Regions from separate parts of the Mesorhizobium sp. M0772 genome, predicted to be linked through region 2. Evidence: predicted binding sites of a transcription regulator. Region 2 holds the regulator's gene; each other region holds the start of a gene.
What was found. Region 2 encodes LexA, which represses DNA repair genes until DNA is damaged. Its sites were predicted from a motif close to TGTTCNNNNTGTGTTCNG; they were not measured.

Region 1 (10,461 bases), on a different contig from region 2:
TATTTCCGCTGGCACGGCGCGCCGCGCATCTACTATTCGGGTTACGATACCGAAACGCTCGACCGGTTTGCGCGGCAAGTGGAAGCAACGGCCGCTTCCGGTGCCGAGGTCTGGGGGATTTTCGACAACACGGCCGCCGGGCGTGCACTGGGGAACGCGATGGCTGTCAGTGCGATGGTTGCTTAGACGCTCGCGGGACAGCACCCCCTCTGGCCTGCCGGCCATCTCCCCCGCAAGGGGGGAGATCAGATGCCGCGACCGCTTTCGCCAATCGCCGACGTTGCAAGAATGGCGCCTTCGCCGAAGCTGCCAATCTCCCCCCTTGCGGGGGAGATGCCCGGCAGGGCAGAGGGGGTGGGCGGGAACTCGACAGAGCGATCCTATTCCGCCCGCCTCAAATCACGTTCAATTCCCGAAACGCCCGCCCTTCGACCACCCGTTCGTACCCAAACGCCGAGCAATCCACCGTCCGATACCCGCCATGCACCAACAGCTCCGCCAGCGCCTTGCCGACGGCCGGCGCCTGCTGCAGCCCATGCCCTGAAAACCCATTCGCGAAGATGAAATTGCCGACCTCTGGATGCGGGCCGACCACGGCGTTCTGGTCGAGCGTGTTGTAGTCGTAATGGCCTGCCCAGGCGCGGGTCGGCTTGATCGCCTCGAAGGCGGGGATGCGGGTTGCCAGCACGGGCCAGATCACCTCTTCGAACAGCGGCCAGTCGACGTCGAAATCCCGGGGGTCGGCGGGGCCATCGCCCTCCTCCGGCTCGGCGCCGCCGGTGAGATAGACCGAGCCTTCAGGCCGGACATAGATGCCGGATGGGTCGACCAGCAGCGGCATGTCGGCGTATTTTTCCCGCGCCTCGAAGACGAAAACGTTGCGCTTGCGCGGCTCGACGGGCAGCACGAGTCCCGCCATGCCGGCCACCCTGCCGGCATTCGGCCCGGCGGCATTGACGACGATGCCGGCTTGCAGTCTTTCGCCATTGTCGAGGTCCACGCCGGTGACGCGGTTGCCCTGCCTCTCGATGCCGGTGACGTCGGCGGCGATGAAATCGATTTGTCTGTCGCGCAGCGCCTTGCGGAACAGCGTCAGCATGGCATGAGCGTCGAACCAGCCCTCGCCGCTGCGGCCGAAGGCGCCGGCGCTGATGCCTTCGGTCGACAGCCATGAAAAGCGCTTTGCCAGTTGGTCGGCGTCCTCGAGCAGAATGTCGGCGCCCTCGGCGACCTGCGCCTCGTGGTTGGCTTTCAGGATCGGCAACCCGGCCTCGCCGGCCAGGATGAGATAGCCGCCTTCGCGAAAACCGATATCGGCATCGGTGCCGAAGGTCTCCTTCAGCCGCCGGAACAGGTTTAGCGTGAACTGCGACAGCCGGATATTTTCCGGAATCGAGAATTGCTGACGGATCGAGGCCATGGACAGCGTCGTTGCCGCATGGGCGAATTGCGGGTCGCGTTCGATCAGCGCTATGGAGCCGGAAAAGCCTTCCTCGCGCAGATAATAGGCGACCGAGGAGCCGACGATGGCTCCGCCGATGATGACGGTGTCGTAGCGCACTTTGTTCTCCGATCCGGCCGCCGGCATCCTTCACGCCGCCGGCACAATGATCTCGAAGCGCGTGCCGCGCCCGGAGTCAACCAGCGCGATCGTGCCATCATGCGCTTTCAGGAGGGCCAGCACTATGCCGAGGCCCATGCCGGTGCCGCCGGACTCGCGCCGCGTGGTGAAGAACGGCTCGAAAATGCGTGCCCTGTTGCTCGGCGAGATGCCGGCGCCGTCGTCGCTGACCGCAATGGTCACCTTGCCTTCGGCGCTGGCAGCCGCCAGCAAAACCTGGGTCGCGCCGTGCCTGGCGGAATTGTCGATCAGGTTGGCAAGCACGATCGCCGCATTCTCGGCCGAGATGCGCAGACCGGTTTCGCCGCCCGTCTCGATGGTCACAGCCAGCCTGCCGTCCACCGGCAGCAATGCCAGCGCCGCATCGAGCGACGTGCTTTCGCCGCTCGGCGCCAGGTTTTCCGCGCGCGCCAGATCGAGCAGGCGCCGTACCAGCAGATTGAGCCTTCCGGCATCGTTGACGATGTTGCCGGAAAACCGCTTGCGCTCTGCCGCGTCCATCGCCTCGCCGGAGTCGCGCAAGAGTTCGGCCGCGCCCTGGATCGCCGTCAGCGGCGATTTGAGCTCGTGCGAGACATGGGTGGCAAAGGTCTGGATCGAGTCGGAGCGCGCCTGCAGCTTTTCGGCCATGTCGAGAAAGGCCGCGGACAGCTCGGCCATTTCGCGCGTGCCGTGATGGTCGAGCGGCCGGATGGCGTCGCGGTCGCCGGCGGCGATGCGCCTCGTGCGCTCCATCAGCGCGTAGATCGGCCGGCTGACGGTGCGCAGGAACACCAGCGCGATCAGCAGCGTGCCGAACAGCATGGCGATGGCCGCCAGCGTCACCTTGCCGCGTTCGCCATAGAGATGCTTGACGATGTTGTTCGGCGTTCGAGACAGATAGATCACGCCGGCGACGTGGCCGTCGACCGCGATTGGCATGGCGACGAAGACGCGGACCTTGGTGCCCCGGCTGACCGAATAGAGCGGCGGCGGCGGCTGGTCGGGAATTCGTTGCCTGAGCGCGCTGGCATAGTGGCCGGTAAGGGCGGTGCGCACCTCTTCGACATTGGCCAGCGATAGTCCGACCTCATCGCGCCCGGCAATGACGACGCCATGTGGGTCGAGCAGCCGGAAGCCGGCCAAGGTGGTTTTCTGCGTGGTGTCGAGAATGCCGGACAGCCGCGCGCCGATCGCCGCAAAGGCCGGATCGGTGGCGGCAACAATGCCGGCGGGCCGGGTCGGCAGCAAATAGTCGGAGGCGAGATCGAGTGTCGGCTCGATCGGCTGGTAAGGCGTGTCGTCGCCGCGGCTGGCATCGCCGCTGTCAGCCTGCATCGGCACCCCAAGCTTCTCCGGGGCAATGCCGGCGTCACTGATATTCTGTGCATAGATGGCGGCGATGACGGCGCCTTGCGCGATCAGCTCGCCCTCGGTCTGGCGGATCAGCTGGTTTTCATAAAGCCGGAAGAAGAACAGGCCGACCAGCGGCAGCGCCAGCACCATGATGAGGATGGCGAGAACCACCGTGGCCAGCCTTGGCCGCCATTTGGTGCCGATCCATTTGGCGTCGCTCAGGCGCCGCATCGGCCGAGCCGGAAACCGACGCCATGCACGGTTTCGATGGCGTCGAGACAGCCCGCCGCCGCCAGCTTGGCGCGGATGTTGCGGATGTGGCTATCGACGGTACGGTCGGCGACGTGGATGTTGGCGGCATAGGCGCTGGCGACCACCAGGTCGCGGCCCAGCACATGCGCCGGCCGCGCCAGAAATCCCCTGAGGATCGAGAACTCGATCGCCGTCAGCGCCAGCGCCTTGCCGTCGAAACTGGCGCCGTGGCTGGCCGGCACCAGGCTGAGCTTGCCATGCGCAAAGTTCTTGTCACCGGCGGGGTCCGGGGCCACCGGGCGGGCGCGGCGCAGGATAACGTTGACGCGCGCCACCAGCTCGCGCGGGCTGAACGGTTTCGTCACATAGTCGTCGCCGCCCATTTCGAGCCCGAGGATGCGATCGATTTCTTCGTCGCGCGCGGACAGGAACAGAACCGGCACGTCGGAGCGTTGCCTCAGCCGCCGGCAGACTTCCAGCCCGTCCATCTCCGGCATGCCGATGTCGAGCACGACGAGATCGGGCACGCGGCGCTCGATCGCCTGCAGGGCCGCGGCGCCGTCGGACACGGCTTGCGTCTTCATGCCGGCCTTCTCCAGCGCAAAGCAGATGATCTCGCGAATGTGCGGATCGTCGTCGGCGACCAGGATCTGATGCGGCATGGATCTAACGGTCCGGCACTGAACGTTGCAAGGGCTGGGTAGGTGGAGGAAGCACGAGCGGACCTCTCTTGTCGAGAACCTGCACGAGCCTCCAGCCGCGAAAGCTCCAGGCGCGCCACTGCCTCTGCTCGGCGATAGTGTCGTCGATCATCATTTGATCGGCCAGATAGGTGGTTTGGTTTCCGAATTGGTGCATGTAGAGGCGGTCCAGCGCCGGCATGGCGGCAGCGCCAAGCGAGCGCAGATATTCGGTATCGATAGGCGTGCCGTCGCCGGTCATTTCAAGGGAATGGTCGACATTGAAATTGGCGATCGTTGCGGCGAAGTTGATGAAGCAGCAGGCATAAAGCGTCGCCGATAGCGTCGCAAGATTGGCGGACAACAGCCATTCGTTGGATCTTCCGAGCGCGATGCGGGCAATGATCAGCGCAAGCCCTGATGCCACCAACCCCATCCAGACGAAAGCCGCGATGCGCCAGTAGGTCAGCGCATAGACCCCGATATAGAGGTCGAGCCGCAGGATGGAGGAGATGACCAGCACGATGTTCTGCGCCACCCAGGCATAGACCAGCCGGCGGATCAGCGGATCGCTTGACGTTTCGCTGCCCGGCCGCAGCGCCGCCAGCACGAAGCCGGCGGCCAGCAGCGCGGTGGCGATCAGCGGATAGGCGCCGCGATGCGCATAGGCGGCATAGCTCAAGCCGTCGGGAAGGGCGACCCCGCCCCAGAGATAGGCGGCGTCGAGCCCGGTCTGCAGCGCAAACAGGCCGTTGAAGACGATCAGCGCGCGCAGGATCGCGGCCTTGCCGAAGACGACGTCCTCGATCGTAGTGGCGGGTTTGGTCGCAGCCGGTGCGGCCACGGCTGCAGGCGGCGCCAAAGGTGGAAGGCGGCGCAGCAAGCGCGGCAGGCGAGGCCGCAGGAAAGCCCAGACGCCGGCGAGCACGAACAGCCAGAAGACGATCCGCGCCAGCTGGATGAGATCGAGCAGCTTCATCAGGTCGATCAGCGACAGCCAGTATTCGATGACCGGATTTGCGGCGCCGAACGAGAACAGGAACACCGCGCCCAGCGTCACCGGCATCACCCAGACGATGATGGACGCCAGGCGGATGCGGCGGCCGCCAAGCCGGCGCACCGTGCGGCGCCATTGGAAAAAGTCACGGATAAGGCGCAGCGGCGCCGCCACCAGGAACAGCGCGACCTGGCCGGCAATGCGGGCGATGCCGTGCCGTAGCCGCCCGGACAGGGACAGCGCAAACACCACCAGCGCCACGACAGCTATCGCCACCGACAGCGGGCTGACGTTCTCGGCTAGCGGCAGCAGCGCGACGAACAAAGCGGCCGGCTTGAGCCAGGGTCGGGTGGAATTCAGCGCGGCAGGATGCACAGCGACCACCGCGCCGACGATCAGGATGGCAAACAGCAGCACCGTGATCCCGGCGGGCTGGCCGTAAAAGAAAAAATCCGCCAGCGCCACGAGCAGGACGGCGATGCCGAAGCGGCTGGAAAAGCTTGCAAACGATGTCATGCGCGGATTTTCCTGATGGGCTGGGTCCGCTCGGCCGGTGGGCGGATAAAAGGGAGCAGGCTCGCTTCCAGGTAAGGGCGGGCCTCCGTCCGGGGCGGATCCACCAACCACCAGCTTTCGCTGCGCAGGCGATAGGGCAAGGACCAACGGTTTCGCTGTTGCATGCCGCTGTTGTGGTGGCTGCGCATGGATACGGCAGGGCGCAGCGGAGGAGGTTTTCCGCAGAGATGTGCAGTTCTCGTGCAGGACCTGCGCTTCCAGCCGAGGCGCTGCCCGCCATCTTTCCGGACGTTGGCGCTGTCCCAGCCAGGCTCCTTTCCTCTCCCTCCGCGGGCAGGCAAGGGGCAGCGCAAGCTTTCGCGGTTGGCTCGATATCAGGAACCGGTCGCCCGCACTCTTGCCTCACCCGCCCCCACGCGGCATAGATCGGCCATGACAAGCGAACCTTACCGCCCGCGCCGCTCAGTGCTTTACGTCCCCGCCTCCAACGACAAGGCGCTGGCCAAGATCGCAACGCTTGCCTGCGATGCCGTGATCATCGACCTCGAAGACGCCGTCGCGCCCTCAGACAAGATCGCCGCGCGGGACAGATTGGCCGGCATTTTCGCCAGCCGACCGAAACGCCGCTGCGAAATGATCGTGCGCGTCAACGCGCTGTCCAGCGAATGGGGCAACGATGACCTGCTGGCCGCGGCGAAATTCGTTCCCGACGGCATCCTGTTGTCCAAGGTCGCCACGCCTCGTGACATCCTCGAAGTCGGCGACGTGCTCGACGATAATTTTGCCCCCGACAGCGTCAAGCTCTGGGCGATGATCGAGACGCCCAAGGCCATTCTCAACATCGGCGCCATTGCCGAACTCGGCCGCGACCCGGCCTCGCGCCTAGTTTGTTTCGTTGCCGGAACGAACGATCTGGTCAAGGAAACCGGCATTCTGGCGACGCCCGACCGCCGCTATCTTGTGCCCTGGCTGATGCAGATGGTGCTGGCGGCGCGGGCCGGCAGCATCGACATGCTCGACGGCGTCTCCAACGATTTTCGCGACCTCGACGCGTTTGCGCGCGAATGCACGGAAGCCGCTGCCATGGGGTTCGATGGCAAGACGCTGATCCACCCCGCCCAGATCGAAACCACCAACCGCGCCTTTGCGCCCGCGCCCGAAGCTCTCGCCGAGGCGCGCGCGGTGAAGGATGCCTTCGCCTTGCCAGAAAATGCCGGCAAGGGCGTGATTGCTCTGAACGGCAGGATGGTCGAGCGGCTGCATCTGGCGCAGGCCGAGAAATTGCTGGCGAAGGCCGCCGCCATCGGCGCATGATCCGCCCCGAAAAGACGAACTCACGACAGGATCTGACCCATGAGACTTTACCGCTTTTTGTCCGCCCCCGACGATTCAACCTTCTGCCACAAGGTGACCGCGGCGCTGAACAAGGGCTGGCACCTGTACGGCTCGCCGACCTACGCCTACGACAAGAAGACCAAATCGATGCGCTGCGGCCAGGCGGTGGTGAAGGATATCGACGGCCAGGAATACGGGCCGGATACCAAGCTGAGCGACTGGTAGGCTTTGCCAGGCACGGACGCAGGCTGTGTCGAGATTCAGGTCACGCCGAGCCGAGAACAGTGGTTTCCGAGAACCGGAGCGGAGCGTACTTAAAGTACGCGAGCACCGGAAGCGCAGGAAGCTGCCGTTCGCAGGCCGGCTTCACCTGAATATCGGCGCAGCCTCACTCCGCCGCCTCTTCGATTTTCTCCATATCATCATCCGACAGGCCGAAATGGTGGCCGATCTCGTGGATCAGCACGTGGGTGACGATGTCGCCCAGCGTCTCTTCGTTCTCGGCCCAGTAGTCGAGGATGGCGCGGCGGTAGAGGGTGATGCGGTTCGGGCCTTCGCCGGTCTGCGGGTTCCAGCGCTCGGCGATGCCGCGGCCCTCGAACAGGCCGAGCAGGTCGAACGGCGTCTCCAGCGACAGATCGTCCATGATCTCGTCGGTCGGGAATTCGGCGATCATGATGACGATCTCGCCGGTCAGCTTGCGGAAATCGTCGGGCAGATGCGCGTACGCCTCCAGCGCCAGAAACTCCATCTCCTCGATCGAGGGCGAGAGTTCATCGTGCCAGGTGCGGGTCTTGTAGATGCGGGCCATGCTTTGTCCTTTGATCCCGGCATATAGGCTTTCCCTCCGGACTCGGCAAATGGACGGGTACCTGGCCGATGACTGTTTCTTTGCGCCGAATGACTGCGACCAAAGTCCAAGGTTGGCCTCGCCACCTTTGATCAAGGAATAAATTCCTTCTGACTCCGCTTGACTCTTTCGGCACCCTCTGGAATCTATAGGAACATAACAGGAACAATTATGAGAGAAATTGACCGTCATGGCGACATCAGCCGTGGCGCGGGAGACTGTTTTTGCCCTGCGCCGCCAGATCGCGAAGATCGAGGGAACGCTGCCCGAGCGCCTGGCCGTGCCGGCCGGCGAGCGACCTCGTGCGCGTGCTGAGGGCTGTCTCCACGCCGCGCCTGAACCCGATTCCGATGTTACCATCATCCGGCGCGGGCTTGCCGCAGCTTTGCCGGATGCTTTCCTGGCCACCGGCATCGAACGCCTCGATGCGGCCCTCAGCGGCGGCCTTCCGAAAGCTGCCTTGAGCGAAATCCATGGCCTTGAGACCCGCAATGCCGGGGCCGTCGCAGGCTTTGTGCTGTCGCTTGTCAGCCTGATCCTCAAGGGCCAGCCCTTGCCCGTGCTGTGGATCGGCACGTCGGAGATTTTTCGCGAGGCCGGCTTTCCCTATGCCAGGGGATTGCAGGGCATGTTCGGTATCGCACCGGAGCAGTTGCTGTTTTCCGAGGCGCCGAAACTCACCGATGCGCTGTGGGTAGCCGAGGAGGCCGCCAAGATGACGGCGCTCGCCGCAATCATCCTCGAAATCCGTGGCAGCCCGCAGCGGCTCGACCTCACCGCGACGCGCCGGCTGCACGCGCGCGCCCAAAACGCCGGCCGGCCGGTATTCCTGCTGCGCCAGGCCGGCGAAGCCGAGCCGACCGCCGCCCCGGTGCGCCTCATCGTGTCGGTTGCACCAGCGACATCGCGCCGGACGATCGCCGGGCCGCTTGCCGGGTCGATCGGCCACCCTGCCTTCACCGTCAGCATCGGCAAGAGCCGCACCGCTCTGCCTGGACAATTCACACTGGAGTGGAACCCCGATGAACACGCATTCGAAGAAAGAAAGCCCCGCGAAAAACGGCCAGAGAATTCTGTCGCTGTGGTTCCCGCATCTGGCGGCCGAACGGATCCTGCGCCAGCGCCTGGGACGGTCGTGGCGTTCCCGGCCTTCGGATCATTTCCCGCTCGTGATCAGCCATCGCGACCGCAACGCCCAGCGCATATCGGCCCTCGACGAGCGGGCTGAGGCGCTGCATCTGAAGCCTGGCATGGGCATTGCCGACGCCCGTGCCATGCATCCCTCGATCGACATTGTCGAGGCCGATCCGGAGGCCGACCGCCGGCTGCTCGAAGGCCTCGCCGACTGGTGCGACCGCTATACGCCGCTGGTGGCGCTTGACGGCGTCGACGGGCTTTATCTCGACGTCACCGGCTGTACCCACCTGTTCGGCGGCGAGCGCGCCATGCTGGACGACATCCTTGCGCGGTTTTTCCAGCAGGGTTTCGATGTCCGCGCCGGGTTGGCCGCGACGCCGGGTGCAGCCTGGGCGGCAGCGCGCTTTTGCGGCGACCGCATCGTTGTCTCCGGCGAGGAGGAAGCGCTGCTCGCCCCCTTGCCGCTGGCCGCACTGCGCATCGAGGCCGATATCCGCGCCAGCCTGGAAAGCGTCGGTCTGCGCACCGCCGGCGCGGTCATGGCAGCGCCGCGAGCGCCGCTCGCCCGCCGTTTCGGCGCGACCTTGCTGTTGCGTCTTGACCAGGCGCTCGGCCGCCTCGACGAGGCGGTATCGCCGCGCCTGCCGGTGGCCTCGCTTTCGGTCGAACGCCACCTGGCCGAGCCGGTCGTGCTGACCGCCGAGATCGAACGGCTGGTGCTCTTGCTGGCGGTGACGCTGAAGGCCGATCTCGAACGCCGCGGCGAGGGCGCAAGGATGCTGGCGCTGCTGTTGTTTCGCGTCGACGGCGCCGTCAGCCGCATCGCTGTCGGCACCTCGCGTCCGCTGCGCGAACCGAAGCTGATCCAGCGCCTGTTCCATGAGCGGCTGGCCGCGCTCGAACAGGACATCGATGCCGGCTACGGCTTCGACCTGGTTCGGCTTTCGGTGCTGGCGGCCGCCGGCTTCGACATGCAGCAGGCCGATTTGACCGGCGAGGCCGAGGATGACGGCGCCGACATGGCACTCTTTGCCGACCGCATCCGCGCCAGGCTCGGCGACAGTGCGGTGCTGAAACCGGTCGCCCTCGAGAGCCATCTGCCGGAGCGCGCCATCGCCACCATCCCGTTCTCGGAAGCGCCACAACGCAAAACACCGCTCAGGAAGCCGGGCTCGAAAGACGCGCCGCGCGCAACCATCTTCCCGCCGGAACGGCCGATCCGGCTGTTCCGTTCGCCCGAGCCGATCGAGGTGCCGGCCACCGAAATGCCTGAGGGTCCGCCGATGAATTTCCGCTGGCGCCGCGCGCTCTACCGGGTCGCGCGCGCCGAGGGGCCGGAACGCATCGCGCCGGAATGGTGGCGTGAAACGTCAAGCGATCCGCTCACATCGACGCGTGACTATTTCCGGATCGAGGATGCCGACGGCCGCCGCTACTGGCTCTACCGGCAAGGCCTCTATGGCAACCCGCAGGTGCCGCCGCGCTGGTTCATGCATGGGGTCTTCGCATGAACGCGCTGACCGTCATCCCCTATGCGGAATTCGGCATCCAGTCGAACTTCTCCTTCCTGCGCGGCGCCTCCAAGCCGGAGGAGCTGGTGGTGGCGGCCAAATTCCTCGGCTTTTCCTCGATCGGACTGGCAGACCGCAACACGGTGGCCGGCGTCGTGCGCGCCTGGCAGCAGGCCAAGGTCGAGAAGCTCGCCTATCACCCCGGTTGCCGCCTGGTGTTCGGCGAC
Region 2 (10,461 bases):
CTGAGGCGCCGGCGGATCACCCATCTTGTGCTTGCCGGCGAGATCAGGCGCAGGCCGCGGTTGGTCGACATGCGTCCGAACCTTGGGCTACTGGCACTTATACCCTCGCTCGCCATGGCGCTTGCCCGCGGCGATGACGGGCTGTTGAAGATATTGACCCGCGGCCTGGAGGCACGGGGCGTCAAGGTTGTCGGTGCGCATGAAGTCGTGCCCCGGCTCGTCGCGGCCGAAGGGCCGCTGACCAAAGCAGTGCCGCGAAAGTCCGACTGGCGCGATATCGAGGCGGCACACGCGGCGGCAAAGGCCATCGGCGCGCTCGACATTGGTCAGGCGGCAATTGCCATCGGTGGCCGCACTGTTGCCCTGGAAGGCGTCGAGGGCACCCACGGACTGCTCGAGCGGACGCAGCAGTTGCGCGGCCATGGCAGGCTGGCCGGCAAGACGCGCGGTGTCCTGGTCAAATGCGCCAAGCCTGGCCAGGAATTGCGTGCCGATCTGCCATCTATTGGCCCCCAGACCGTCGAGGCGGCGCATGCCGCGGGGCTCGCCGGCATTGCCGTCGAAGCCGGCCGTTCGCTCATCCTCGAAGGCCCCGCCGTTCTCGCGCGCGCCAATGCGCTCGGCCTGTTCGTGTTCGGCCTGCCGGCTGCGGAGTCTGTCCATGGCAACTGAGAAGCCGCTGAAGATTGCCATCGTCGCCGGCGAAGAATCCGGCGACCTGCTGGGCGCCGACATCGTGCAGGCGCTGAAGCGCATGACCGGGCGCGAGGTGCAACTCGTCGGCACTGGCGGGCGGCATCTGCAGGCGCTCGGACTGGCGCCGCTGTTCGACGGCGCCGAGATCGCGCTGATGGGGCTCAGCGCCATCCTGCGTGACCTGCCGCGCCTGATGCGGCGGATCAGCCAGACGGCAAGTGCTGTCGCCGCCGAAAAACCCGACTGTCTGATCACCATCGACAGCCCCGATTTCTCGCTGCGCGTCGCCAAAAAGGTCCGCGCCGCCGATCCGTCGATCCCGATCGTCCATTATGTCTGCCCGAGCGTCTGGGCGTGGCGGCCGGGTAGGGCGGCCGCGATGAAGCCCTATGTCGACCACATACTGTGCATCCTGCCTTTCGAGGTAAAGGAGCTCAGCCGTCTCGGCGGCCCGCCCGGCACTTACGTCGGACATCGCCTCACGCATGATCCAGGCGTGCTGGGCGCGGCCAGGGCGCAAGCCCAGCCACGCGATCTCTCGGCCGATCACGTCAAGACGCTGCTCGTCCTGCCAGGGTCGCGGCGCGGCGAGGTGAGCCGGCTCATCGGTCCGTTCGGCGAGACGGTGTCGGCGCTGCGCGCGCGCGGCCACCGGCTGCGGCTGTTGCTGCCGACGGTGCCGCATGTCGCCGAACTGGTCAAAACGTCGGTGGCGCGCTGGGATCAGGAGCCGGAAGTCATCCTCGATCCCGAGCGCAAGTGGCAGGCCTTCGGCAAGGCCGATGCGGCGCTGATCGCGTCAGGAACGGTGTCGCTGGAACTGGCGTTGTCGGGTGTACCGATGATCTCTTGCTACAAGTTCGATCCGATCATGCTGATGGCGCAGAGCCTGATCACGGTGTGGAGCGCTGCTTTGCCCAACCTTATTGCCGACCGGCCGGTCGTGCCGGAAAGCTACAACCAGTATGTGCGGCCGCACTATCTGGCGCGGCAGCTCGAGGCACTGTTTTCAGACACCGCCTACCGCGCCTGGCAAAAGGACGGCTTTGGCGAGGTTGCCAGACGCATGGCCACCGACAGGCCCTCCGGCCACATCGCCGCCGATGTCGTTCTTCGCCACATCGGGAGAGCGAATAGGCCTTAGTGAATAGTGAATAGTGAATAGTGAATAGGATTAACGCGCTCTCGCCTATAATCAAGCTGCTACTTACTACCTGCTATTCACTACTTACCATTCACCATTCACTCTCTTTCACCTTTTCGCAATCGGCACGTAGTCGCGTTCCGGCGCGCCGGTGTAGAGCTGGCGCGGACGGCCGATCTTCTGGTGCGGGTCCTCGATCATTTCCTTCCACTGCGCGATCCAGCCGACGGTGCGCGCGACCGCGAACAGCACGGTGAACATGGTGGTGGGGAAGCCCAGCGCCTTCAGCGTGATGCCGGAATAGAAATCGACGTTCGGATAGAGCTTCTTTTCGATGAAGTAGGAATCGGTCAGCGCGATCTTTTCCAGCTCCATGGCGATGTCGAGCAGCGGATCGTCCTTGATGCCGAGTTCGCCCAGCACTTCATGCGCCGTCTTCTGCATGATTTTCGCACGAGGATCGTAGTTCTTGTAGACGCGATGGCCAAAGCCCATCAGCCGGAACGGATCGTTCTTGTCCTTGGCGCGGGCGATGAATTCCGGGATGTGGTCGACATGGCCGATCTCGCCCAGCATGTTGAGCGCCGCCTCATTGGCGCCGCCATGCGCCGGGCCCCACAGGCAGGCGATGCCGGCGGCGATGCAGGCGAACGGATTGGCGCCCGACGAGCCTGCAAGCCGCACGGTCGAGGTCGAGGCGTTCTGTTCGTGGTCGGCATGCAGGATGAAGATGCGCTCCATGGCGCGCGCCAGCACCGGATTGATCTTGTATTCCTCGCACGGCACCGCAAAGCACATATGCAGGAAGTTGGCGGCGAAGTTCAGCTCGTTCTTCGGGTAAATGAAGGGCTGGCCGATATGGTATTTGTAGGCCATGGCCGCAATCGTCGGCATCTTGGCGATCAGCCGCATCGAGGCGACCATGCGCTGATACGGATCCGAAATATCGGTGGAGTCGTGATAGAAGGCCGACAGCGCGCCGACCACGCCGCACATCACAGCCATCGGATGCGCGTCGCGGCGGAAGCCGGTGAAGAAGCGCGACATCTGCTCGTGCACCATGGTGTGGCGCGTCACCCGGTAGTCGAAATCGTCCTTCTGTGCCTTGGTCGGCAGTTCGCCGTAGAGCAGGAGGTAGCAGACTTCGAGGAAGTCGCCATGCTCGGCCAGCTGGTCGATGGGATAGCCGCGGTGAAGCAGGATGCCGGCATCGCCGTCGATGAAGGTTATCGCCGACTCGCAGCTCGCCGTCGAAGTGAAGCCAGGATCGTAGGTGAAGGCGCCGGTGGTGTTGTAAAGCGCACCGATGTCGATGACGTCGGGCCCGACCGACCCGCTTCGCACCTTGAATTCATGCGTCTTGCCGGCCAGTTCGAGCGTGGCAGTCGACGGGTGCGTCGTCTTGCTGCCGGTTTCCAGTCTTGTCGCAGCTTCGCTCATTCTCAAACTCCTTCATGTTCCTCATGCCGGCAAGGCAAGTCCTGCAAACGACACGTCGAAATCACCGGAATGCGCGAACTCGCCACCGCATTTTGGGAGGTGCGTGCCTGATTGGGCCAAGGCCTAATGTTGCACTGCGAAACCCGCCTTTCAATGCCAATCTTTTTGGGCCAGCTCGCTCCTAATCGATTTGATCCGCAATCCGCGCCAGGCTTTCCTCGCGGCCAAGCACGGCAAGCACGTCGAACACGCCGGGCGAGGTGCTACGGCCGGTAAGGGCCGCCCGGAGCGGTTGGGCCACGGCGCCGAGCTTGTGGCCGCCGGCCGCTGCGAACTCGCGCACCGCGGCCTCAGCCGCGGCAGCCGACCAATCGCCCGAAACAGTCTGCAAAGCGGCATGTGCGCCGCGCAGGATCGCGCGCGCGTCGGCACTGAGCAGTGCTGCCGCCTTCTCGTCGATCGGCAGCGGCCGCTCGACGAACAGAAAGGCCGCGCCATCGGCCAGTTCCACCAGCGTCTTGGCGCGCTCTTTCAGGCCCGGCAAGGCAGCCAGCAGCTGCGCCTTCCTGGCGTCGTCGAGACGGGCGGCGATAGCCGGTCCGCTTTCCAGGTATGGCAGAGTGGCGACGAAAATGTCGAACAGCTCGGCATCGGCCATCTTGCGCATATGCGCGCCGTTGATCGACTCGAGCTTGGCGAAGTCGAAGCGCGCCGCACCCTTGTTGACATCGCCGATGTCGAACCACGAAATCATGTCCTTGATCGACATGATCTCGTCGTCGCCATGGCTCCAGCCGAGCCTTGCCAGATAGTTGAGCAGTGCCTCGGGCAGATAGCCCATGGCGCGATAAGCCGCGACACCGAGTGCGCCGTGCCGCTTCGACAGCTTGGCGCCGTCGGCGCCGTGGATCAGCGGGATATGCGACATCGACGGGACGTCCCAGCGCATGGCGTTGTAGATCACCGTCTGGCGCGCGGCGTTGGTCAGATGGTCGTCGCCACGGATGATGTGGGTGACGCCCATGTCATGGTCGTCGACGACGACGGCATGCATGTAGGTCGGATTGCCGTCCGAGCGCAGAATGATGAAATCGTCGAGGTCCTTGTTGGGGAAGCGCACCTCGCCCTGCACACGGTCGTGCACCACGGTTTCGCCCTCGGTCGGCGCCTTGATGCGGATGGCGCCCTTGACGCCGGGAGGCGCCTCCGAGGGGGCACGATCGCGCCACTGGCCGTTGTAGCGCGGCGGCAGACCCTTGGCGCGTGCGGCCTCGCGCATCGCCTCGAGCTCGGCAGGCGTCTCGTAGCTGTAATAGGCCTTGCCCAGGCGCACCAGCTCCTCGGCCACCTCACGGTGGCGCGGCGCGCGCTCGAACTGCGATATGGCCTCACCGTCCCAGGAAAGGCCGAGCCAGGTCAGCCCATCCAGAATGGCCTGTGTCGCCGCCTCGTTGAAGCGTTCGCGGTCGGTGTCCTCGATGCGCAGCACCATCGTGCCGCCGGTGTGCTTGGCGTACAGCCAGTTGAACAGCGCCGTGCGCGCGCCGCCGATATGCAGATAGCCGGTGGGCGAGGGGGCAAAACGGGTGACGACCGTGTCGGACATGGAACTCTCGGAACCTTGGAAAGCGGAGCGTGATCGCGCGGACTTTCGCGCTTTGCGCGTTCATGTAGCATAGGGGGTCTGGGGCGCAAGGGGCAGACCCGATGGCTGGACGTGGCCGGGGCACGTCGGCAATTATCGGTTGCGTCAACTGGCGCTGGAGCCTTGTAGCACAAAATCTGTTCGCACCCTCCGCGCAACCTCGTTTGGCAGCAGCGTCATGTCTGGGTTTCATTCGGCTGCAGCGTCCGTCACAGTGCCTGGAACATCGCTGCGACGGTGGTAGCCCCTCTGACGAGCGGACATTTCTTCACGGATGCGGCACTGCCCGACTACAACGCCGCCGTGACAGCGTTGGCTTGGTCACGCATATTGACCTTTCTGCAATCATTATCGTGAACACCGCAACTGTGTGCAGGCCGGTCTCGCCACGAAGGAGGCATGATTGAAAGAAGGACTACCGATGACCGAAAACGCCGACCATACCGAGGGTGATCCGTTCTACCATGGTACCCGGGCGGATTTGAAACCCGGGGATCTGCTGAGCGTCGGCCACCCTTCCAATTTCAGAGGTAAACCACTGTCATGGATCTATTTCACCCAGACACTGGAAGCCGCCATCTGGGGAGCAGAGCTTGCAACGGGTGACGGTCGTCAAAGGATTTACATCGTAAAGCCGACGGGGTTTTTTATGGATGACCCTAACCTGACCGACAAAAAATTTCCCGGTAATCCGACGAAATCCTACCGCTCCCGTGATCCGTTGCTCATCCTGGGGGAGCTCGCTGAATGGCAGGGTCATACACCCGAACAATTGAAGGCAATGCACGATGGGCTTGCTCGCCTGAGGGCGGAGGGCCGGGATATGATTGAGGATTGAGCGTCCTTGGCGAGTGATGGTCAATTCCGGCGCGGTGGACGCGACCGCACGGACTTTCGCGCTTTGCGCGTTCATGTAGCATAGGAGGTCTGGGGCGCAAGGGGCAGACCCGATGGCTGGACGTGGCCGGGGCACGAAGGAAGGCGAAGGCGCCGAGGCAAGCGTCAGCGAACGCTCGCTGTTTGCCGATAGTCCCTATGCCGAGCCGCTGCCCCTCGCGCTGCCTGAGCCGCATCCCGGCGTCGCGCCTGCGCTGCCCGGTCACGCGTTGCCGGCGCAAGTCACAGCGCCCGGATCTATCGCCCGTCTGCGCAGACGGCTTCGCCGTCCGTCATGGCCCGCGCTCCGCCGCAGCCTTGCCGTGGCCGCCAACACGGAGCTCGACCGGGGCGTCGCCTTCCTGCTGGTGCCGGTTTTCCTGGCGGCCGGCGTCATCATTTATTTCTCGCTGGCCGGCGAGCCCGGCTTTGCGCAGCCAATCGCCATTGTGGTGCTGGCGACATGTTGCGCTGTCGCCACGCGACCTCGGCCGAGGACGCATCTGTTCTGCATGGCCGCGATGCTGTGCGCGCTCGGCGTCGTCGCCGCCAAAGTCGAGACCTGGCGCGCCGGAACGCAGATGCTCGGCTCCGAGATCCAGACACGGCTGACCGGCCGCGTCGTCAGTCTCGAACAGATGGAAAGCGGCCGCATCAGGCTGACGCTCGATGTGGTTTCGACCGCTTACCCCGAGCTGCGCTACGCCCCGGAGCGGGTCAGGCTCTCGGCGCGGACCGTTCCCGCCGATATGACCGCCGGCTCCCTGATCACCGGCTATGCCAGGCTGTTGCCGCCGACCGGTCCGGTGCGGCCGGAGAGCTACGATTTCTCCTTCGACAGCTATTTCACCGGTATCGGCGGCAGCGGCTTCTTTCTCGGCAATCCGAAAACCATTGCTACGCAGGGACCGCCGCCGCTGACCGCGCGGCTCTCCTCGGCAATCGAGAACGCGCGCGAAAACATTGCCGACCATATCAGGGGCAAAATCGGCGGCGCCGAAGGCGAGATTGCCGCGGCGTTGATTGTCGGGGTGCGCGCCGGCATCCCGGACGAGGTCAACGAAGCGATGCGGCGCACCGGCATCTACCACATCATCTCCATCTCCGGCCTGCACATGGCGCTGGTTGCCGGCACCATCATGGCGTTGCTGCGTGGCGCCTTTGCGCTGTTTCCCGATTTCTCTTCGCGCCGCCCAGTCAAGAAATATGCAGCAGTGGCAGCACTCGTCTCCATCGCCGCCTATCTCGTCATTTCAGGCGTCGTGGTTGCCGCCGAGCGCAGCTTCATCATGCTGGCGGTCATGCTTGTCGCCGTGCTGTTTGATCGCGCCGCACTCACCATGCGCAATCTGGCGATCTCCGCCATTGCCGTCATCCTGGTGTCGCCGCACGAGGTGGTCGGTCCCAGCTTCCAGATGTCGTTTGCCGCCACCGCCGCCCTTGTCGGCGCCTATGCCGGCTGGGCCGATTACCGCGCCGACAAGGTGAGAACGCCGCCGGCAAAGCGCTCCTTCGTCGGCTTCCTGTCGCGAAAATTCGCGCTGGCCATGGGCGGCCTCGCCATGACCTCGATCATTGCCGGCAGTGCAACCTTGCTGTTCGCCATCTGGCATTTTCAGCGTGTGTCGCCGCTCAGCCTGATCGCCAATCTGGCCGTGATGCCGATTGTTTCGTTGATCGTCATGCCTTTTGCCGTGCTCAGCGCACTGGCGATGCCGTTCGGCGCCGACGGGCCGTTCCTCTATGTGATGGGCAAGGGTCTGATGGCGATGATCGCTATATCGGCCTGGATTTCCGAGCGCTCGCCGGTCGACGCCGTCGGGCTGATCTCCATCCGCTCGGTGCTGCTGGTGACGGTCGCCCTCGTCATCGCCACCATGGCCACCACCTGGCTCAGGTTGGCGGCCGTGCCTTTCGCGCTGGCCGGCCTGTTGACGGTGCCGCAGGTGCTTACGCCCGACGTGCTCATATCCGAGGATGCGCATCTGGTGGCCATGCCGATCGGTGGCGGCGAACTCGCCCTCAACCGCGAACGCTCCAACGAATTCACCACGGACAATTGGAAACGGGCGCTGCGGGCCGAAACCATTATCCCACCTGAGATTTTCGAGTCAACAGATACGCGGTTCGATCTCGATCCGCTCGATCTGCCGCCCGGCTCGCCCTTCTATTGCACCGGCGATCTCTGTATCGCCCGGCACCCTTCCGGAGCCATTGTAGCGCTTGCGAAAGACCGCAAGACGGCGCGGCCGGCCTGTGCCTTCGCGAGCCTGATCGTCATCGATGACGCCACCGCCTACAATCCGTGCCGCGACCCGCTGGTGCTGGTCGTGACGAAGAAACAGCTGGCCCGCGACGGCAGCGCCGCCGTCTTCTTCGATCCGCAATCGGCAGCTGCAGCGCCAACCATCCGCTTCGCCGTCGACAAGCCGTATCGCCCCTGGCACGAGCAACGCCGCTTCTCCCGCGAAGCGCGCGGCCTGCCGCCTTACAACCAGCGTGAAAAGTACAAACCCAAGCCGGCTCAGTAGCGCCGGATCAATCCGACAAGCTTGCCCTGCACCTTCACCCTGTCCGGTCCAAAAATGCGGGTCTCGTAGGCCGGGTTGGCGGCTTCCAGGGCGATCGAGGCGCCCTTGCGGCGGAAGCGTTTCAGGGTCGCTTCCTCATCGTCGACCAACGCCACCACGATCTCGCCGGGGCTGGCTGTGTCGGCATTGCGGATGATGACCGTGTCGCCATCGAAAATGCCGGCCTCGATCATCGAATCGCCCTTGACCTCGAGCGCGTAGTGTTCGCCGCCCATGATCATATCGGGCGGCACCGAGATCGAATGGGTCTGATGCTGGATGGCGTCGATCGGCACGCCGGCGGCGATGCGTCCCATAACCGGGATTGAAATCGCGGAAACGGCATCGTCATTGCCGGCCGACATCGAACGCGACGGCGAGCCCGGCTTGATCTGGCGGCCGAGACCGCCTTGGCCCAACGCGCCTTGTCCTTGGCCGCCTTGCCCTTGGCCGGTTTGACCAAGACTGCCCTGAATGACGCTCGGCGAAAACTTCCTCGCCGCATTGAGGCCTGGTGCGATCGAGTCGGGCAGCCGCAGCACTTCCAGCGCGCGCGCCCGGTTCGGCAGCCGGCGAATGAAACCGCGCTCCTCAAGCGCCGTGATCAGGCGGTGGATGCCGGACTTGGAGGCGAGGTCGAGCGCTTCCTTCATCTCGTCGAAGGACGGCGGGATTCCGCTCTCCTTCAGGCGTTCATGGATGAACATCAGAAGCTCATGTTGTTTGCGCGTCAGCATCGCGGCCCCCAAGGGTTCTGAAACCAGAATCAGAAAAAACAAACCCAGAACAAACACTATCTGTTCCAGTTGTGTTCCGCAACCTTTTAAAGTTTAATGAATGTGTTGACGTTTTGTTCAGCGTAACGTTCGGCGCTGCGAGCGCCGCCTGCGCCCAGTTGCCAGCAACGGGGTGAAACGAAGACCAAGTGCCCTGCGTCGTCGGCTACGATCGCCGCTTCCTTTTCGGACGGGGCTGCGCAGCATCCGCGCGGGGTTCTCTCTGGGCATAGACCCGCAGCGTGTAGCCGATGTGAGCGGTCATCAGAGTTTTCGCACGGTCGACGTCGCGATCGAGGGCCGCTTCCATCAGGGCGGTATGGTGTTCGATCGCCACGGCGTCGCGCAGGGCCGCCACGGCCTTCCGGTGTCCGTCCGTGCGGCCGGCGGCGGCGCGCAGCGTCGGGGCCAGACCCAGAAAGCGGTGATGGCGATGCAATTGGTCGGAAATCGTTGCATTGAAGCGCAGCAGCCAGCTGGATGTCGCGGCACTGAGCAGCGCCGCATGGAAGGCATCGTGTTTTTCGTACCACGCGTCGACCGCATCATCCGATGGATCGTCGAGAACAGACCCGCACCGTGAGAGACGATAGTGGGCGGCAACGACCGCGTCTTCCCACTCACGGTCGCCCTTCTCGATCGATTCCACCAGCAGGGGCAGTTCGACCACCAGCCGCGCACGCGCCAAATCCTCGAGCTCCGCCCGAGAGACGGGAGCGACCGCAAACCCGCGGTTGCTGATGGCGGTCACAAGCCGTTCCGCCTCCAGCCGCGACAGCGCCTCGCGCAACGGCGTCCAGCCGATGCCGTAGGTGTTGCGCAGCGTGCTCAGCTTCAACGGCGCGGCAGGCGCCAGCCGGGTCGCAAGAATATCGCGCCTGAGCAGGCGATAGGCCACTTCCGTCTTCGAGGTCTGCTCGTCATCCAGCATCGTGATCCATCAGACATAAACGCTCGGGCGGATCATTATATATCAAAGCCTTTCAATGGGTGAATTATATATAATGTTTGACAGTTCAAGGGCGACCACTCAAGATCGCCGGCATGTTTGGGCGGCAGGCTCCGCCGCGCGCGTTTGTCCATGGAGGGGCGCCGGATCATGAGCACGACACCCGATCTCGCTACAATCGAAGCAATGGATGCCGCCGATCCGCTGCGCTCCATGCGTGAACGCTTTGTCTTGCCGCAAGGCGTGATTTATCTCGACGGCAATTCCCTGGGCGCCGCGTCAGCGGTCGTCTTCAGCGAACTGCAGCAGGCCGCCACGCAGGAATGGGCGCACGACCTCATTCGCGCCTGGAACACCGCCGGCTG
Region 3 (10,461 bases), on a different contig from region 2:
TCATGGCGAAGATCAAGGTGGCGAACCCGGTCGTCGAGCTCGACGGCGACGAGATGACCCGCATCATCTGGCAGTTCATCAAGGACAAGCTGATCCACCCTTATCTCGACCTGAAGCTCGAATATTACGACCTCGGCGTCGAGCACCGCGACGCCACCAACGACCAGGTGACCATCGATTCGGCCAATGCCATCAAGAAATGGGGCGTCGGCGTGAAATGCGCGACGATCACGCCCGACGAGCAGCGCGTCGAGGAATTCAAGCTGAAGAAGATGTGGAAGTCGCCGAACGGCACCATCCGTAACATTCTCGGCGGCACCATTTTCCGCGAACCGATCATCATGAAGAACGTGCCGCGTCTGGTGCCGGGATGGACCAAGCCGATCATCGTCGGCCGTCATGCTTTCGGCGACCAGTATCGCGCCACCGATTTCCGCTTCCCCGGCAAGGGCAAGCTGACCATCAAGTTCGTCGGCGAGGACGGCAAGGTGATCGAGCATGACGTGTACGACGCACCCGGCGCCGGCGTTGCCATGGCGATGTACAATCTCGACGACTCCATCCGGGAATTCGCCCGCGCCTCGCTGAATTACGGCCTGCTGCGCAACTATCCGGTTTATCTCTCGACCAAGAACACCATCCTCAAAGCCTACGACGGCCGCTTCAAGGACATTTTCCAGGAGGTCTACGAGGCTGAATTCGAGGCCGAGTTCAAGGCGAAGAAGCTGTGGTACGAGCACCGGCTGATCGACGACATGGTGGCCTCCGCCCTGAAATGGTCTGGCGGCTATGTCTGGGCCTGCAAGAATTATGACGGCGACGTCCAGTCCGACACGGTGGCGCAAGGTTTTGGCTCGCTTGGCCTGATGACCTCCGTGCTGATGACGCCGGACGGCAAGACGGTGGAAGCGGAGGCCGCGCACGGCACCGTGACGCGCCACTATCGCCAGCACCAGAAGGGCGAGGAAACCTCGACCAATTCGATCGCCTCGATCTTCGCCTGGACGCGCGGCCTCGCCCACCGCGCCAAGCTCGACGATAATGCCGAGTTGAAGCGATTTGCCGACACGCTGGAGAAGGTCTGCATCCAGACGGTTGAGAGCGGCTTCATGACCAAGGACCTGTCGCTCTTGATCGGTCCCGACCAACCATGGCTGTCGACCACCGGCTTCCTCGACAAGATCGACGAGAATTTGCAGAAGGCGATGGCGTAAGCCGGCAGCCATGGCCAAGCCGGTCGTCTACGGGGCGGACTACAGCGTCTATGTGCGCATGGTCCGCCTCGTGCTGGCGGAAAAAGGCATCGACTACGACCTTGTGCCGGTCGATGTCTTTGCCGCCGAGGGCACTCCCGCCTGGTACTTCGAGCATCACCCTTTCGGCCGCATTCCGGCCTTCGAGCACGGCGGGTTTCGCCTGTTCGAAACCAGCGCAATCGCCCGCTATGTCGACGAGGCGTTCGACGGCCCGGCACTGCAGCCAAAAGACGCCCGCACCCGCGCAACGATGAACCAGATCATCGGCATGCTCGACGCCTATGCCTACAGATCGATGGTCTGGGACGTCGCCGTCGAGCGGCTTGAGAAGGAAGCGCCAGACGAGGCACTGGTCGCTAACGGGCTGCGCCAGGCGGAAACGGTGCTGCGGGTGCTCACCGCACTCAACCCTCCCGGGCCGTGGCTGCTCGGGGACCAGCTGACGCTGGCCGACCTGCATGCGGCATCCATCATCGCCTATTTCGTCAAGGTCGCCGACGGGCAAAAGCTGCTTGCGGCGTTCGCCGACATCCAGGCCTGGTGGGAGGGCATCGCAAAACGTCCGAGCCTGGCGGCGGGCTGATATGGGTTCGGGCCATGGCTGACCCATCTCGCCAGGACGCGCTCACCGTCGCCAGAATTGTCAGGGTCAACCACGCCGGTGAGTTCGGTGCGATCAGGATCTATTCGGCGCAGATTCTTGTCGCCAGGCGCTTATGGCCGGATTGCGTGCCATCCTTGTCGGAGATGCTTGGGCACGAGCGCACGCATTGCGCTGCGTTCCGCGCCGCCATGCCGGCGCGGCGGTCGCGACCGTGCCGGGTGATGCAGTTCTGGAGCTGGGGTGGCTGGGTGCTGGGTTTTGTCACCGCCCTGCTCGGTCCGCAAGGCATCTGGGCCTGCACGGCGGCGGTTGAAGCGGCGGTGCATCGCCATCTGGACGATCAGCTGTTTTTCCTCGCCAATCGCGACCACGACTTGCACGGCATCATCCTGGCGATCCGCGAGGAAGAGCTCGCCCATCTCCATCACGCCGAAGAGCAGCTGAAATCGCCCGGCCCGGCGCTGAACTTTTTACGGTCGCTGATTTCGATCGCCACGGACGTGCTGATCTGGCTGTCCACCTGGGGCGATTCCAGCAGAATGACGCGCGCCCTGAAGGCGGCGAAAAGAACTAGCTAGACGGACCGTCTAAGAGCTGATTGCCGGCTTGCCACTATCAGCCACAGAATGGCAAGCACGGCGGCGAAGGCCGGAAAGCCGCACACAAACCAGATACGACATAGGGTGGCTTTCAGGCTGCCTCCAGCGCCGCCCTCACCGCGGCGATCGCATCATTGGCCTTCGAGGCGTCCGGGCCGCCGGCTTGCGCCATGTCGGGCCGTCCGCCACCGCCCTGCCCGCCCAATGCGGCCGAGGCAACGCGCACAAGATCGACAGCGCTGAAGCGGCCGACGAGATCGTCCGTCACTGCGACCACGACGCTTGCCTTGTTGTCTTCGCCCGCACCGACGAAGACGACGACGCCTGAGCCGAGCGAAGTCTTGCCGGCATCGGCCAGCGGCTTCAAATCCTTCGGCGACACGCCGGAAACCGCTTTGCCGAGGAAGCCGATACCGGCGACGGTTTCGGTGGTGGCCGGAGCATCGGCCGCGGCACCACCGCCCAGCGCGAGTTTCTTGCGGGCTTCGCTCAGTTCCTTCTCGAGCTTCTTGCGTTCCTCGAGCAGCGCCTCGACACGCGCCGGCACGTCGGCCGGCGAAATCTTCAGCACAGCCGCCGTCGCCTTCAGGCGCCTGTCCTGCTCGTCGAGATATTTTCGTGCGGCTTCGCCGGTCAGCGCCTCGATGCGGCGCACGCCGGCGGCGACCGCGCTGTCGGAGACGACACGGACCAGACCAATATCGCCGGTCGCCCGGACATGGGTGCCACCGCAGAGCTCGACCGAATAGGGCCGGTTGGCCTTGGCGCCATGCACGCCGGTGCCCATCGAAACGACACGCACCTCGTCACCATATTTCTCGCCGAACAGCGCCATGGCGCCCTCGGCAATGGCGTCATCGACCGACATCAGGCGCGTCGTCACCGGGCTGTTCTGGACGACGATTTCGTTGGCCATGCGCTCGACCTCTTCGAGATCTTCGGCCGAGATCGGCTTGTTGTGCGAGATGTCGAAGCGCAGGCGCTCGGGCGCGACCAGCGAACCTTTCTGCGCGACATGGGTGCCCAGCACCTCGCGCAGCGCCTCATGGATCAGATGCGTTGCCGAATGGTTGGCACGCAGCCGGGTGCGGCGCGCATGGTCAACCTTCAGCTCGACGGCTGCACCTGGCTTGACCGTGCCGTTCGTCACCTTGCCCAGATGCACGAACAGGCCGTCGGCCTTTTTCTGCGTGTCGGAAACCTCGATCGAGAAACCTTCGCCGGAGATGATGCCGGTGTCGCCCATCTGGCCGCCCGACTCGCCATAGAACGGCGTCTGGTTGACGACCACCGCCACCGCGTCGCCCTTGCCGGCGCTATCGACTGTCTTGCCGTCCTTGACCAGGGCCTGGATGAGGCCTTCCGCCTGTTCGGTCTCGTAGCCGAGGAATTCGGTGGCGCCGGCCTTCTCGCGTACAGAAAACCAGATGGTCTCGGTGGCCGCGTCGCCGGAGCCAGCCCAATGCTTGCGCGCTTCGGCCTTCTGCTGCTCCATCGCATGGGTGAAGCCGGCAAGGTCGACCGAGATGTTGCGCTGGCGCAGTGCGTCCTGCGTCAGATCGAGCGGGAAGCCGTACGTGTCATAGAGCTTGAACGCCGTCTCGCCATCCAGCATATCGCCGGCGTGCAGCGTATCCGTCGCCTCCGAGAGCAGGCCGAGGCCGCGCACCAGCGTCTTGCGGAAGCGTGTCTCCTCGAGCTTCAGCGTCTCGGTAATCAGCTGTTCGCCGCGCAGCAGTTCGGGATAGGCCTGGCCCATCTCACGCACTAGCGCCGGCACCAGCTTCCACATCAACGGCTCCTTGGCGCCGAGCAACTGCGCATGGCGCATGGCGCGGCGCATGATGCGGCGCAGCACATAGCCGCGGCCTTCGTTCGACGGCAGCACGCCGTCGGCAACCAGGAAGGAGGACGAGCGCAGATGATCGGCAATGACGCGGAAGGAGGCGACCGTCTCCTTGTCCGGGCCCTGCCCGAGCGCTGACGAGGCCGCATCGATCAGATGACGGAACAGGTCGGTCTCGAAGACGCTCTCCACCCCTTGCAGGATGGAGGCCATGCGCTCCAGGCCCATGCCGGTGTCGATCGACGGCCGCGGCAGGTCGATGCGCTCATCCTTGGTGACCTGCTCATATTGCATGAACACCAGGTTCCAGAATTCAAGGAAGCGGTCGCCGTCCTCCTCCGGGCTGCCGGGAGGGCCGCCCCAGATGTGCTCGCCACGGTCGATGAAGATTTCCGAGCACGGCCCGCACGGTCCGGTGTCGCCCATAGCCCAGAAATTGTCGGAGGTCGGGATGCGGATGATGCGGTCATCGGAGAAACCGGCGATCTTCTTCCAGAAGCCGGCCGCCTCGTCATCGGTGTGATAGACGGTGACCAGCAGCTTGTCCTTGTTCAGCCCGAACTCCTTGGTGATCAGGTTCCAGGCCAGTTCGATGGCGCGCTCCTTGAAATAGTCGCCGAAGGAGAAATTGCCGAGCATTTCGAAGAAGGTCAGATGGCGCGCGGTGTAGCCGACATTGTCGAGGTCGTTGTGCTTGCCGCCGGCGCGCACGCTTTTCTGCGCGGTGGTGGCGCGCGAATAGGACCGCTTCTCCAGGCCGGTGAAGACGTTCTTGAACTGCACCATGCCGGCATTGGTGAACATCAGCGTCGGGTCGTTGCGCGGCACCAGCGGGCTCGAGGCCACGACCTCGTGGCCCTCCTTGCGGAAATAGTCGAGGAATGTCGACCGGATCTCGTTCACGCCACTCATGACTGCTGCCTTTTCGCGAAAACCGCCGGCACGGCCGGCGGACACTGGTCTCTGCTTTTTAGAAGATTGACTTGGCCTTTTAGCGGGCACGCCCCACCCTGTCCAGAAACACGGAATTGGGCCATCCCGGCAACTGCCAAGCCGGCTTCACGCTGCCCAAAAACGAAAACCGCCGGCGCGAAGGCCGGCGGTTTGAAACGCAATACTAAAGAACTCGGTTACTTAAGCATCGGATAATAGACTCGATTTTTATGGCCGAACTCTGGCCGTGCCCTACATGGCGCCGGATTCTTCCTCGAAGCCGTCGTCGCTTTCGCCGCGCTCGGGGCCGCCATTTTCAAGAAATTTCTCGGCGATCAGCCCGGCATTCTGCCGCAGCGCAAGTTCGATCTCACGCGCCGTGTCGGGATTGTCGCGCAGGAACAGTTTGGCGTTTTCGCGACCTTGGCCGAGACGCTGCGAATTGTAGGAGAACCAGGCGCCGGACTTCTCGACCACGCCGGCCTTGACGCCGAGATCGACCAGTTCGCCGGTCTTGGAGACGCCCTCGCCATACATGATGTCGAACTCGACCACCTTGAAGGGCGGCGCCAGCTTGTTCTTGACCACCTTGACGCGGGTCTGGTTGCCGACGACCTCGTCGCGGTCCTTGACCGAGCCGATGCGGCGGATGTCGAGGCGCACCGAAGCGTAGAATTTCAGCGCGTTGCCGCCGGTCGTGGTTTCCGGCGAACCGAACATGACGCCGATCTTCATGCGGATCTGGTTGATGAAGATGACCATGGTGTTGGAGCGCGAGATCGAGGCGGTCAGCTTGCGCAGCGCCTGGCTCATCAGACGAGCCTGGAGACCGGGCAGCGAATCGCCCATCTCGCCCTCGATTTCAGCGCGCGGCGTCAGTGCCGCCACCGAATCGACGACCAGCACATCGATGGCGCCGGAACGCACCAGCGTGTCGCAGATTTCAAGTGCCTGCTCGCCGGTGTCGGGCTGCGAGATCAGCAGGTTTTCGAGGTCGACGCCGAGCTTGCGGGCATAGACCGGGTCGAGCGCATGCTCGGCATCGACAAAGGCGCAGATGCCGCCTTTCTTCTGGGCTTCCGCCACCGTATGCAGCGCCAGCGTCGTCTTGCCCGAGCTTTCCGGCCCGTAGATCTCGACAATGCGGCCGCGCGGCAGGCCGCCGACGCCAAGCGCGATGTCGAGGCCCAGCGATCCGGTCGGCACGGTTTCGATCTCGACGACCTGCTCATTGGCGCCAAGCCGCATGATCGAGCCCTTGCCGAAGGCGCGCTCGATTTGCGACAGCGCCGCGTCCAGAGCCTTTGATTTGTCCACCGCTTTGTCCTCTACAAGCCGCAAAGAATTCTGAGCCATGATACATCACCCCTTGGTCGTCAATGAAGGCCGGACAATCCGTAATCCCTGCCCATTTTGTACTACTTTTGTTCTCGTTTGGCAAGAGGGATCAAATAACTGAAAAACAATCATTATCCGGATTTGTTCTTTTTTTGTCTCGTGGTTTGGTTTTCGGACGCGTTCCGCATTGGGCCAGATGCTCCGGCTGTTTCGATCGGCCGAATCGCCGGCTCGCCTGCGAAGCTCGGTCGCACAGCCTAGCGCTTGTGCGGCTCGAATAACAAAGGTCATATCGCCGGCATGGTGAAATCAGCAAAGATACTGGCGGTGGGCGGCGCCCATATCGATCGCCGCGGCCAGGTGTCGGGTACGTACGTGCCCGCGGCGTCCAACCCCGGCACGATGCGCGAGGATGTCGGCGGCGGCGTATTCAACGCGCTGCGCAGCCTGGTGCGGCGCGGCGTCTCGGCCTCGCTTTTGTCGGTGCGCGGCGGCGATGCCTCGGCCGAGACGGTTGCGCGCGCCATCGCCGACTCCGGCATTGCCGACCTGTCGGCGGTTTTCCTCGACCGCACGACGCCGAGCTACACGGCGCTGATCGATCGCGACGGCGAGCTGATCACCGGCTTTGCCGATATGGCGCTCTACGATTTGGCGTTCCCCAAGCAGATCCGCCGCTCCAAGGTGCGCGAGGTGGTCGCCGAGGCCGATGCGGTGCTCTGCGACGCCAATCTGCCATCAACGGCGCTGGAGCGGCTGGTGGGGCTCGCCGCCGGCAAGCCGGTGTTCGCCATTGCCATTTCGCCGGCCAAGGTGGTGCGGCTGATACCGGTGCTGAAGGAACTCGCGCAGGTCTTCATGAACCGGCGCGAGGCCATGGTGCTGGCCGGCGTCGATGCCAATGCCACCGAGCGCGAGACCGTCGACGGACTGCGCTGCAGCGGCCTCACCAGTGGCGTGGTGACGGCGGGCGACGGCCCGGTGCTGGGATTCGACGAAGCCGGCGCCTTCTCTATCCTGCCGCCGGCGCCGAGAAAAGTCGCCGACGTCACCGGCGCCGGCGACGCGCTGGCCGGCGCCACCATCGCTGCCCTGCTGCGCGGCCTGCCCCTGCGCCAGGCATTGCGCGAGGGCGTTGCCGCCGCCACGCTGGCCATTGAAAGCGCCGACGCGGTTCCGGCCTTCACGATTGCGACCTTCACTGAGGCACTGGCTCTTGTGCCCGACGCGCAGGAAATGGCATGAGGGCGGCCAATTGCCATTGCCGGAGCGCGACGTCCAAGCGGACGCGCGGATCTCCGGATCGGAGACCATCATGACACCGCAAAGCGCCCGCCCCTTCATCGACCTCCACGCGCCCGTGGCCGAGGCGCTCGCCGCTGGCCGCCCCGTCGTGGCGCTGGAAAGCACCATCATCACCCATGGCATGCCTTACCCCGACAATGGCGCCATGGCCGCCAATGTCGAAAAGATCATCCTGGACAATGGCGCGGTGCCGGCGACGATCGCCGTGGTCGCCGGCCGCATCAAGATCGGACTGTCCGACGGCGAGCGCGAGTCGCTGGCCATGACCGGCGATGCCATGAAGCTGTCGCGCGCCGACCTCGGCTTTGCGGTGGCGCAAGGCCGCACCGGCGGCACCACGGTCGCCGCCACCATGATCGCCGCTGACATGGTCGGGATAAAGGTGTTCGCCACCGGCGGCATTGGCGGCGTCCACAAGGGCGCGGAAAAGAGCTTCGACATCTCGGCCGATCTCGACGAGTTGGCGCGCACGCCGGTCATCGTCGTCTCGGCCGGCGCCAAGGCGATCCTCGACATCGAAAAGACGCTGGAAGTGCTGGAGACGCGCGGCGTGCCGGTGATTGGCCATGGCTGCGAGACGATGCCGGCCTTCTGGTCGCGGCATTCGCCGTTCCGCGCGCCGCTGACCCTGCACAGACCGGAAGAGATCGCGCATTTCTACAAGACCAGGGCGGCACTTGGCCTGGTCGGCGGCATGCTGATCGCCAACCCGGTGCCGCAGGACGATGAAATCCCGGCCGACGAGATGGCCGGCTATATCGAGGCCGCGCAGAAGGCGGCGGAAGTGCAGAATGTGACCGGAAAGGCGGTGACGCCGTTCCTGTTGGGCAAAATCCTCGAACTGACCGGCGGCCGGAGCTTGAAGACCAACATCGCGCTGGTCGAGAACAATGCGCGGTTGGCGGCGAGGATTGCGACGGCGCTGTAGGATCGCCTACGTCGGCGGGACAGCACCCCCCTCTGGCCTGCCGGCCATCTCCCCCGCAAGGAGGGAGATTAACAGCTTAGCCGCAGGCTCCCATTTTCAACGTTGGTGATTGGCGAAGGCCAATGTGACAACTGATCTCCCCCTTGCGGGGGAGATGTCCGGCAGGACAGAGGGGGGTGGGAAGAAACGCGGCGGTCCCGGTTCACTTCCCCGCCCTTCGTCCCGCCTCATACGCCCGGCGCGCCCACACCCTCATCTCGTCAGGATCATCAAACGCGTCGTCGGGAATGCTCCAGTACGGCATCGCGACCAGCTTGCCGTGGCGGGTGCCGGTATAGGTCCATTGCTTGCAGCCGGCTGCTTCGAAGTCGGGCGCGCTTTGCTCGTCAGCCTTGAGCAGCAATTCGCCGCGCAGCACGATGGCGACGATGACGCCGTCGAAATAGATACCCTTGCCGCCGAACAGTTTTCGGATACTGACCGGGCCGAGGCCTTCGAACAGTTCTTCGATGCGTTCATTGTCCATGCCGCAATCATGTCACCGGGCTTGCCATGGCTGCAACCAAAAACCATGCTGGCAAGTTGAGAGCCATCCGTCGGAGTTCTGTCATGCCGCTGCTGCTCAAGGGATCCTGCCGCTGCGATGCCGTCCATTTCGAGGTGGAGAGCAACACGCCGGTGCCGTTCATGCTGTGCTACTGCTCGATCTGCCGCAAGCAGCAGGGCGGCGGCGGCTTCGCCATCAATCTCGGCGCCGATTACAAGACGCTGAAAATCAAGGGCAAGCGCAATCTCGGCGTCTACCAGGCCGAGATCGCGGACGACGAGCATCCAAAGTGCGAGATTTCGACGGGCGAGCGCAATTTCTGCAAGAAGTGCGGTTCGGCGCTCTGGCTCTACGATCCGACATGGCCGGACCTGGTCCACCCCTTCGCCTCGGCAATCGACAGCGAGTTGCCGAAACCGCCGGAGAAGGTGCATCTGATGTTGAAATACAAGGCGAGCTGGGTCGAGCCGGTGATCGGCAAAAAGGACAAGGTCTTCGACGTCTATCCCGAGGAATCGATCGCCGACTGGCACAAGCGGACGAAGATGTGGGTGAAGTAAGCAGGGAGGCGCGGAGCGCGACTTCCGATGGTCAGCGCTGCCCCTCATCCGGCCCTTCGGGCCGTTCGTCATTCGAAAAGCCAAGCAATTGGCTTTTCGCCCGCTGCGCGGACCATTCCTCACCTCCCCGTGAACGGGGAGAAGGAAGATCAGGCCGAAGCGCGCGCCTCAGCCAGCGCCTTCAGGTCGGCGGGCTTCAGTTCGACGGATTCGCCGCAGCCGCAGGCCGAACTCTGGTTCGGGTTGTGGAAGGTGAAGCCGGTGCGCAGCGTGGTCTGCTCGAAATCCATCTCGGTGCCGAACAGGAAAAGGGCAGCCTCGGGCGCGACATAGACATGCGCGCCGTCGCGTTCGATATGGTCGTCCTTGGTATTGGGCTCGGTCACCAGGTCGACCGTGTATTCCATGCCGGCGCAGCCGCCCTTCTTGATGCCGAGGCGAATGCCATGCGCATTGTCGCGCGTGGCGACGATCTCGCGCACCCGGTCGGCGGCCTTTTCGGTCATCGTGATGACGGCGAAGCGTCCCATTCTTTTTCCTCTTCC

Region 1: NKI06_RS14075 (ImuA family protein) is a predicted target of LexA. The motif match lies at 7,737-7,754, and genes of this name have one in related genera.
Region 3: recA (recombinase RecA) is a predicted target of LexA. The motif match lies at 6,653-6,670, and genes of this name have one in related genera.

What each region holds. Positions count from the first base shown of each region.
Region 1 is NZ_JAMYPB010000017.1:55,885-66,345, reverse strand. Features, by position in the region: gene NKI06_RS14115 (DUF72 domain-containing protein) at 1-186, shown strand, start outside; gene NKI06_RS14110 (NAD(P)/FAD-dependent oxidoreductase) at 395-1,561, opposite strand; gene NKI06_RS14105 (sensor histidine kinase) at 1,592-3,187, opposite strand; gene NKI06_RS14100 (response regulator transcription factor) at 3,175-3,870, opposite strand; gene NKI06_RS14095 (DUF4153 domain-containing protein) at 3,875-5,401, opposite strand; gene NKI06_RS14090 (HpcH/HpaI aldolase/citrate lyase family protein) at 5,834-6,715, shown strand; gene NKI06_RS14085 (DUF1737 domain-containing protein) at 6,755-6,961, shown strand; gene NKI06_RS14080 (metallopeptidase family protein) at 7,125-7,547, opposite strand; gene NKI06_RS14075 (ImuA family protein) at 7,777-8,814, shown strand; gene NKI06_RS14070 (DUF6504 family protein) at 8,756-10,234, shown strand; gene NKI06_RS14065 (error-prone DNA polymerase) at 10,231-10,461, shown strand, end outside.
Region 2 is NZ_JAMYPB010000019.1:9,733-20,193, forward strand. Features, by position in the region: gene NKI06_RS14960 (LpxI family protein) at 1-672, shown strand, start outside; gene lpxB (lipid-A-disaccharide synthase) at 662-1,840, shown strand; gene gltA (citrate synthase) at 1,949-3,280, opposite strand; gene gltX (glutamate--tRNA ligase) at 3,462-4,886, opposite strand; gene arr (NAD(+)--rifampin ADP-ribosyltransferase) at 5,347-5,763, shown strand; gene NKI06_RS14985 (ComEC/Rec2 family competence protein) at 5,876-8,332, shown strand; gene lexA (transcriptional repressor LexA) at 8,326-9,108, opposite strand; gene NKI06_RS14995 (GntR family transcriptional regulator) at 9,314-10,078, opposite strand; gene kynU (kynureninase) at 10,247-10,461, shown strand, end outside.
Region 3 is NZ_JAMYPB010000002.1:142,403-152,863, forward strand. Features, by position in the region: gene NKI06_RS02165 (NADP-dependent isocitrate dehydrogenase) at 3-1,214, shown strand; gene NKI06_RS02170 (glutathione S-transferase family protein) at 1,225-1,839, shown strand; gene NKI06_RS02175 (demethoxyubiquinone hydroxylase family protein) at 1,854-2,438, shown strand; gene alaS (alanine--tRNA ligase) at 2,551-5,217, opposite strand; gene recA (recombinase RecA) at 5,491-6,594, opposite strand; gene NKI06_RS02190 (carbohydrate kinase family protein) at 6,877-7,821, shown strand; gene NKI06_RS02195 (pseudouridine-5'-phosphate glycosidase) at 7,892-8,809, shown strand; gene NKI06_RS02200 (TfoX/Sxy family protein) at 9,012-9,335, opposite strand; gene NKI06_RS02205 (GFA family protein) at 9,419-9,916, shown strand; gene sufA (Fe-S cluster assembly scaffold SufA) at 10,066-10,446, opposite strand.